Regions from separate parts of the Jeotgalicoccus sp. WY2 genome, predicted to be linked through region 2. Evidence: predicted binding sites of a transcription regulator. Region 2 holds the regulator's gene; the other holds the start of a gene.
What was found. The regulator Rex, encoded in region 2, represses fermentation and respiration genes when NADH is low (regulators of the CRP and FNR family bind a similar motif). The targets are predictions, from matches to a motif close to TTGTGAAATATTTCACAA.

Region 1 (4,410 bases), 830 kb from region 2:
TTATTTCTCTTTGAATATGTTCGGGATAGGAATCGGCTTTGTGATTGTCGCATTAATTGTTCGTTTAAGTGTTAATTTATTTAACAGCAGAAAAAATAAAACTGAAAACACAAAAGAGGAAACACCGGTATAAAACTGGTGTTTCCTTTAGTATTTACCAGAGTTTAAAGCCTTTGGCTCCTGGAATTTCTTCTGTAAACATTTGTGTAATCGGTACTGTATATGCAATCAGTATAAGGAATATTGTAATAATAATTAACAAGCGCCAGTTTTCCACCCATTTAACAACAGGTGCGTCCTGGTCCATAAACATTGCTACCGGGAATTCTTCAATGTCATCTGCTTTAGGGCCGGTAATCAATTTTAAGAACATCAGAATTGCGATAATGATTGCGATAAACAGAAATGATCCGCCGACAGCCTGCATGACCTGATAGGTAATCCATTCTGTGGCCACTTCAGCTCCGCCGTACTCTGAATATGTAGAGCGTCTTGGTGCGCCGCGAAGGCCAGCCCAGTGCATCGCCAATGACATGATTCCCATGCCGAGCGCCCAAGTGTAGGCGAGGAACAGGCCAAGTCTGTTAGCAATTTTATCGATTTTTCTGCCTGTAATGTGCGGCAGCAGGAACAGCATTGCAGCGAAATATGTCAGAATAACCGGCGCACCAACTGTAATATGGAAGTGTCCGACAATCCATATTGTATTGTGAACGACCTGGTTCATCTGGCCTGAGGCATTAATAATACCGCCGAGACCGCCTGGAATGAAGAACAGCATACCAATGAATACGAGTACGAAACGTGCATCTGTCCAAGGAAGCTTTTTAAACCAGTCAAGCAGTCCTTTAGCGCCCTGTTTGCGTCCGTATGTTTCAAATACAGCAAACATACTGAATGCAGTCATCAGTGAAGGAATGATGACCATAAACGTCAGTACAACCTGCAGACCTTTCCAGAATGCATCGATTCCCGGATCCACCAGCTGGTGGTGAATACCGACGGGAATACTGAAAAATAAAAACAGCACGAAAGAGACACGGGCCAGGTTATCAGAAAAACCTTTTGTCCCGAGTACTTTCGGAATTACTGCGTACCATACCATATAGGCAGGGAGCAGCCAGAAGTAAACGAGCGGATGTCCGAAGTACCAGAATAAAGTACGGCTCAGCGTAATGTTAATCGTTTCAACCCAGCCGAGTGACCATGGAATAAACTGGAATATTACAGTAGTTGCCACACCGATAGTACAGACGATCCACATGACATTGTTAATTGCAGTCATATAGCTTAAGAGCGGTGTTTTATGTCCTTTGTTTTCTTTACGCCATCTGAAATATCTCATCAGCTGTCCGGCAACTGAAACCCATGTGCCGACAATAACAAGTGTGAGGCCGATGTAGTGAAGAACATGCGCCTGCAGCGGTGCGTAGAATGTATATAAAACAGATGCTTCATTCATTGCGATCATTGCAGCGGACATTAAGGTTCCGACTGTCATTACCCAGAAACCAATCCAGCCGAGCGTACGCTCTTTATTGTTAAATGCTCCTGCAGTTCTCGACAAGGCTGCGATCTGAAAACCCATGATGAAAAAGAATGTCATTACGAGCGCAAGGATTACACCGTGCAATGTTAATAGCTGATAGTAGCCGATGCCAAACGGCAATTCAAAATGGCCGGAACGGACGAGTGTCTGCAAGAGACCGGCAGTGCCGCCGATTAATAAAGCAAAAGCGACCCAGAACATGTTCGCTAAGACGAGTTTTCCATCTTTCGGATTTACTCTTGTCTTACTTGAGAAAATTTCAGAACCGGTATAGTTAGTCATGATCCGTACCTCCATCTACTACTTTCAGCGTCGATGTCATATCCGTATGGCCGACGCCGCAATATTCATTACAGACGATAAGATGCTCACCGGGATCATCAAATGTCATCTCATATGTAGAAATTAAGCCCGGTTCCGCCATCATATTAATGTTCGTGCCAACCACTTGAAAACCGTGAACAACGTCAGGACTGGTCACGTGTATTTTTACGGTAGAACCTGCAGGGATTTCGACTTCCCCTGGTTCGTACATAAAAGCACTGGCGATAAAGTACAGATCATAGTCGTAATCGCCTTCAGTTGCTTTCTTCAAGCCCGGCTCACTGAACCGTGCATCTTCACGGATATGTTCCGGATGAATTGTTTCAATACCGCTTGCAGCCGGCGTATGTCCGCCGTGAACAGCTGAAATACCTAAAATAATTAAAAATATTGCAAGAGAAGCTGTTCCTAAAGAAATCCATATCTTTTCGTATTTATGCATATCGGTTCACCTTACATCCTTCCATAAATATATAAATACAGCGAACCAGCTTAAAAGCATCAGTCCGCCAATTGCCATAACCATCATAAAGGTACCTCGTAAATCAAGTTGTGATGATCATCTTCATCGTGCTTTTCTTCTTCTTTTTTTCTGTCCTGTTCTTCAGCTATGATTTCACCTTCTTTTTCAGACGTTTTGTATAGGTAAATTGTAAAATTCTTTCATTATAAAAAAGTGATAAATCTCACATTTTGTGATAATATTTAAGCAAATGACGAGGGAGCAGAAAATGACTAATAAAATAATTTTTACCCTGACGAGCTCATTAGCCAAATCGAAAAAAACGGTAATAGAATTACGTTTAAGAAGGGTGAGTTTATATACCATCCGGGCGATCCGACTGCTTATATTATATCATTCAAAAAGGACAGGTTTTTATCAGCAGAATGCATGCAGAGGGTGCAGAACTCGCAACCAGCCTGCTAAAGGAAAAAGGGATATTCGGAGCAGTGACGCTGTTTTGCGGGCCTAAGGCGCATACAGCTTCAGCGAAGGCGAAAACTGATATTACGGTATACAGACTTCCTCAAAAGAGTTTGAAGGGCTCGTTTTAAATAACGAAGAAATAAAAACAGAGTGGATGCGCTGGATAGAAATAGACCGTCAGCGCGCGATTACGAAAATACGTGATAGCGTAATATACGGCAAACTCGGGGCGTTGTGTTCGAATTTAAACCGGCTGTCGAATTCTTTTGGAGAAACAGTTCCGGAAGGGATCCGTATTACTATAAAAATTACGAATCAGGAACTCGGACTGATTTGCGGCACGTCGAGAGAAGTCATAAACAGACTGCTCGGGGATCTTAAAAGACAAGGGGTTATATCTGTCGAGCAGAAGATAATTACGATACATGACATGGATAAATTACGTCATTTAATCAACTGTGAAAACTGTCATATAGATGTGTGCCAGTTTTTTAAAGCGCTTTCATGCTTTTTAGTTTACATATAAAAATATATGGTATTATTAAATTAATAGAAAATCCTGAAGAGTTCGTGATGTGTTGACTTATATTTTGACCTAACACTTTTTTTCGGGAGCTTAATTGGTTTTCCTTCAAAAAACAAGCCTATGAACGTAATAGGACGTTTGGAGTTGGAAACAGGGCACCCACCTGCAAATAGCAGGCCAAAATAATCAACTATAACACACGGCTTACATTGGGTATTTCGGTAGCCACCAAGTTTACTTGGTGGCTATTTTTATGTAGTTTTTATGTGTTTTCTAAAAATTAATAATTTTACTCGAGTTATTATAAAAGTTATATAGAGCGCGCGCTACCGTGAGATTTCGGTGGCGCGCATTTGGTTTTGGTGCCACCGTGGAACTCACTGACCGGTGTAGTGGGTTTACTCAGTCAATGAGCGATGATTATTTCCATAATAAGTATTAAGGACATTAAAAAATCCCGCCAAAAAGGACGGGGTTTAACTAAAACTATTTCTTTCTTCCCGTAATCTGAGTCTTTGTTCATTTTCTTCAAATTATGATAAGTCTCGTTCAGCGATGCTTCGTATTGCTGATGCCGTCGTCTTTATAGTAGCGCTGATTAATCAGCGTGTCAGGCAGATATTGCTGAGCGACGACGTGGTTTGGATGATTGTGAGGGAATTTGTAACCAACCGCATTGCCGAGCTCTTTAGCACCTTTGTAATGACCATCGCGAAGATGTCTCGGCACGGCGCCGCTGCGGCCTTTTCGTACGTCTGACAGTGCATTATCGATACTTGAGATGGCTGTATTCGATTTTGGTGAGAGTGCGAGTTCAATAACTGCCTGCGATAAAGGGATTCTCGCTTCCGGGAAACCAAGCCGCTCTGCACTGATAATTGCATCGAGTGTGCGTGATGCGATATTTGGATTAGCTAATGATACGTCTTCGTAACTGATAACTAGGAGGCGTCTTGCTATCGTCACAAGATCTCCTGCTTCAATCAGTCGCGCGAGATAGTGCAGTGAGGCATCGACGTCACTGCCGCGGATCGATTTTTGCAGCCCGCTCATAACATCGTAGTGCATGTCGCCGTCTTTATC
Region 2 (4,410 bases):
CTGGATGATCAGCGGAGAATAAATTAAAAACAGGCACTGATCTTAAAATCAAGATTCAGTGCCTGTTTTTTATTTAAATATGATTATTAATTCGAACGTACATTCACTTAATAATACGTTTGACACAGTGTTTGTTCTGTCAAGACGGAACGTACGTTTTGTCCACAGTTTGTGGATAGAATGTGGATAACTTATCCAGAACTGTGCACTAATCTGTGGATAAGCGTGTTGATAACTATGAATTCTGTGGATAAACGATGTGGAATGCACTAATAACAGCATTCCTCCTGTGCATAACTTTTTAAGAGAAATTTTACTGTTTCATCGAACATACAGTAAAATTTCTGTAAAAATCTTTAAAGTTCAGCGAGCAGTTCCTCAGCTTCTGACCATTCGGTCATCAGTTCTTCAAGTTTCTGATTAATTTCCTGCAGCCTGTCATTTAATTCCTGTGCTTTCTCGTAGTCATTAAATACTTCAGGTGCAACCAGTTTATCTTCTATCATCGTCAGTTCAGTTTCCAGCGTCTGTATTTCCTGCTCAAGCTTTTCACTTTGTTTTTTAACACGCTTTAATTCATTGCGTTTTTGTTTCTGGGCCTCATAATCAGAGACGTTTTCTTTTTCTCTGCTGCTGTTTCAACAGGTACTTCCATAAATTCAGCTTCTTTTTTCTTATGCAGGAAGTAGCTGTAGTCGCCGTCGACCATCATTACCTTATGCGGTTCTATTTCCATGACACGGGTCGCAATTTTATCAATGAAGTAACGATCGTGAGAGACCACGATAATCGTTCCCGGGAAGTTTTCGAGTGCGGTTTCCAGCACTTCCTTACTGTCGATGTCCAAATGGTTTGTCGGTTCATCGAGGATAAGCAGATTATTTTCTTCCAGCATCAGTTTAGCCAGCTGTATTCTTGCTTTTTCCCCGCCGCTTAATGAGTTGACCTGCTTCATTACTTCATCTTGAGTAAATAAGAAGCGGCCGAGTATTTTTCTAATGTCGCTTTCTTTCATCTGCGGATATTCTTTCCAGAGTTCTTCGAGAACATTATTCTGAGAAGTGAACTCGGCTTGTTTCTGATCGTAGTAGCCGATAGTCACATTTGTACCGTACTGAATATTGCCGGACAGTGCCGGAATAATTTTTGCGATTGTTTTAGCAAGCGTCGATTTACCGATACCGTTCGGTCCTAAAACAGCGAGACGTTCTCCTTTATCTACATTAAAAGATAAATCGCTCCGGAGTACAGTTTCATCGTAGCCGATTGATAATTCTTTTAAGCGGAGCACATCATTGCCGCTTTCACGTTTAATCGTGAAGTGGAAGTCTGCACTCGAACGGTCGATGAACGGTTTATCCATGCGGTCCATCATTTCAAGTTTCTTGCGGCGGTCCTTAGCCATGCCTGAAGTTGATGCACGGGTAATATTTTTATCGATAAAAGTCTCTAAGCGTTTAACTTCGCCCTGTTCACGCTCATACTGCTTCATTCTGAGACGGTGTGTTTTCTCTTTTTCTTTAACGTAATTTGTATAGTTTGTATGATAGAGCGTTCCACGGTGTAACTCGATTTCATAAATTTTATCGACGGTGCGGTCCAAAAAGTAACGGTCGTGACTAATAATAACCACTGCCCCGTGATAGCTCTTCAAATATTGTTCCAGCCATTCAACAGTTGCCATATCCAAATGGTTGGTAGGCTCATCGAGCAGCAGCAGATCCGGCTTCGTCAAGAGCATCTTGCCGAGAGCGAGACGTGTTTTCTGACCGCCTGAAAACTCTTCAACTTTACGTTCCAGGTCAGCTTCTGTAAACTGCAGCCCCGTCAGTACACTCTTAATTTGGGCATCGATTGTATAGCCGTCACTGTGTTCATATCTGAGTTGTATATTTTCATACCTTTTAAGTTTTTCAGTATAGTCCGGATGTGTATGTTCATGTTCAGCCAGCCATTCAGCTATTTCTGCCATATCAGTATTCATTTTAAGAATATCAGAGAAGGGCTTCTGAAGTTCATCTCTGACAGTTTCTTCAGACTCCAGCGTCATCTGCTGAGCAAGATATCCGAGTGAAACATTTTTAGGCATGCTGATTGTGCCGCTGTCGTATGTCAGTTCATCAGCCATGACTTTCATTAAAGTACTTTTGCCTGCACCGTTTTTACCGACGATACCAAGCGTTTCCCCTGACTTCACTTCGAGATCAAGGTTTTCAAAGATTGTATTCGTACCGTATGACTTTGAGACATTTCCCAATTGTAAAAGTATCATTATTGCCTACCTCATTTCACTCTTTAGTTTACACGAAAAAACGACATATTTCGACCAGAGAAACCGGTGGCAGCCGCTATATATTATGTTATAATTGAGCGACTAGAAATATAGAGGTGAAAGGGAATGTCTAACAAGAAAAAAATCCCTAATGCAACTATGAAACGTCTACCGCTTTATTATCGTTACTTCAAACAAGAAGAGAATAATGGTAATGATAGAGTTTCCTCGAAAGAAATTAGTGAAGCATTAGACATTGACTCAGCGACTATTCGCAGGGACTTTTCTTATTTTGGAGAATTAGGCAGAAAAGGTTATGGCTATAACGTCAGCAGCCTGCTTAAGTTCTTTCTGGAACACATCCAGGGGAGTAATGTAAAAAATGTAATACTTCTTGGTGCAGGTAATCTTGGCAGTGCGTTATTGAACTACAAATTTGCAAACATTCATGATAAAATGAATGTAGTTGGCGCTTTTGACAGCAATCAATCACTTGTAGGAAATGAGATTAATGGTATTAGTATTTTTCATACAGATGATTTAGAGGCAATCATACAGCAGGAGAACGTTGAAGTTGCAATTATGACTGTGCCGATGGAAGCTGGACAAGAGTCCGCAGAACGTTTAGAACAAGCAGGGATTAAAGGCATTCTTAACTTTACACCTATCCGGCTGAGCACTGGTCCTGATGTGACTGTACACAGTATTGACTTAGGCGTAGAGCTGCAGGCACTATTTTTCCAGATGAAAAATAAATAGGAGGGGTATTCATGATAGAAGTTCTTTTACCAAATACATTAATGGCGGTTACTCCAGTAAGTTTAATCGTTATTGCAGTAGTAGCGCTTATCATTTTCGGACCTAAGAAACTTCCGCAGTTCGGTAAAGCAGTCGGTTCTACACTGAAAGAATTTAAAGACGCTACTAAAGGTCTGGCTGATGACGATGATGATGACGACGACAGAGTCAGCAGAAAATCAGACAGCGAAGCTAAAAAAGAAGAACCTAAAAAAATTGAATCAGAAGCATAAATTAGAGGGTGGCGAAAGCCGCCTTTTTTTAAAGAGGTGATTTAAATGGCCGATGAGGAAGAGAGTTTACCGAGCATTTTGAAGAGCTGAGAAAACGTTTATTAACGGTAATGTACTTCTTTGCTGCCGCATTATTTGCCGGTTTTTATTTCTCAAAACCATTAATATATCAATTACAGAATGCACCATGGACAGAAAATGTTCAGATGCACGCATTCCAGGTCACAGATCCGCTTAAAATTTATTTAATTGTTATTGTGGCTATTGCCTTTATTATAATTTTACCAGTTATTATGTATCAGCTGTGGTCGTTTATCACTCCCGGGCTGTATGAGAAGGAACGAAGTATAACGCTGCTGTACATACCGGTAGTCATGATTCTAATGCTGCTTGGCATCGCATTTGGCTACTTTGTTGTTGTACCGTATATTATTAAATTTACATTTGATTTATCTGTTGAAATGGGAATTGAAACGACGATTGGTATTAACCAGTATTTCGGCTTCCTGTTCAGAACAATACTGCCGTTCGGCTTTATATTCCAAATGCCGGTGCTGACATTGTTCTTAACACAGCTGGGTATTATTACGCCGATGTTCCTGAAGAAGAACAGAAAATATGCATATTTTATTATGTTTGTGCTGGCAGCAATTATTGCTCCGCCGGATATTATGACGCACTTACTGCTGACAGTTCCGATGATTATTTTATATGAAATCAGTATTCATATTTCAAAAATTGGCTACCGCAGATATTTAAAAGCAGAACAGCAGCAGTTGGAAGATGAGCTGTAATAAAATGGGAGGTAATGAACATATATGCCAAAAAAACTTGAAGAAATTTCGCGTGCAGAGATAGACGATTTAATACAAGCAGCTGATGATTCGAAGTGGAAACAGGTATATCATGTTCAGCCGCCATTTGGATTTTTAGGTGCCCCGACGGGATTTAACTATGTAAATGGTATTTATCATTTATTTTATGAATGGTCACCGGACAGTGATTTAACAGTCACACCTGACAGTAAATACATCTATCATGCAACGTCAAGAGATCTTGTAACATTTCACAGTGAAGGCGTGAAAATTAAACCGGACTCGCTGTATG

Region 1: a site for Rex is predicted at 2,548-2,565, ahead of G4D76_RS00620 (cytochrome c oxidase subunit II). Genes of this name have one in related genera too.

Annotation. Positions count from the first base shown of each region.
Region 1 covers NZ_CP049818.1:116,003-120,412, forward strand. Annotated here, with positions in the region: gene G4D76_RS00610 (hypothetical protein) at 1-133, shown strand, start outside; gene G4D76_RS00615 (b(o/a)3-type cytochrome-c oxidase subunit 1) at 155-1,831, opposite strand; gene G4D76_RS00620 (cytochrome c oxidase subunit II) at 1,824-2,315, opposite strand; gene G4D76_RS00625 (cyclic nucleotide-binding domain-containing protein) at 2,696-2,929, shown strand; gene G4D76_RS00630 (helix-turn-helix domain-containing protein) at 2,956-3,327, shown strand; RNA gene ssrS (6S RNA) at 3,355-3,547, shown strand; partial or broken gene G4D76_RS00640 (replication-associated recombination protein A) at 3,851-4,410, opposite strand, start outside.
Region 2 covers NZ_CP049818.1:944,470-948,879, reverse strand. Annotated here, with positions in the region: gene G4D76_RS05620 (VOC family protein) at 1-22, shown strand, start outside; partial or broken gene G4D76_RS05615 (ABC-F family ATP-binding cassette domain-containing protein) at 357-2,272, opposite strand; gene G4D76_RS05610 (redox-sensing transcriptional repressor Rex) at 2,399-3,031, shown strand; gene G4D76_RS05605 (twin-arginine translocase TatA/TatE family subunit) at 3,073-3,303, shown strand; partial or broken gene tatC (twin-arginine translocase subunit TatC) at 3,384-4,097, shown strand; gene G4D76_RS05595 (glycoside hydrolase family 32 protein) at 4,122-4,410, shown strand, end outside.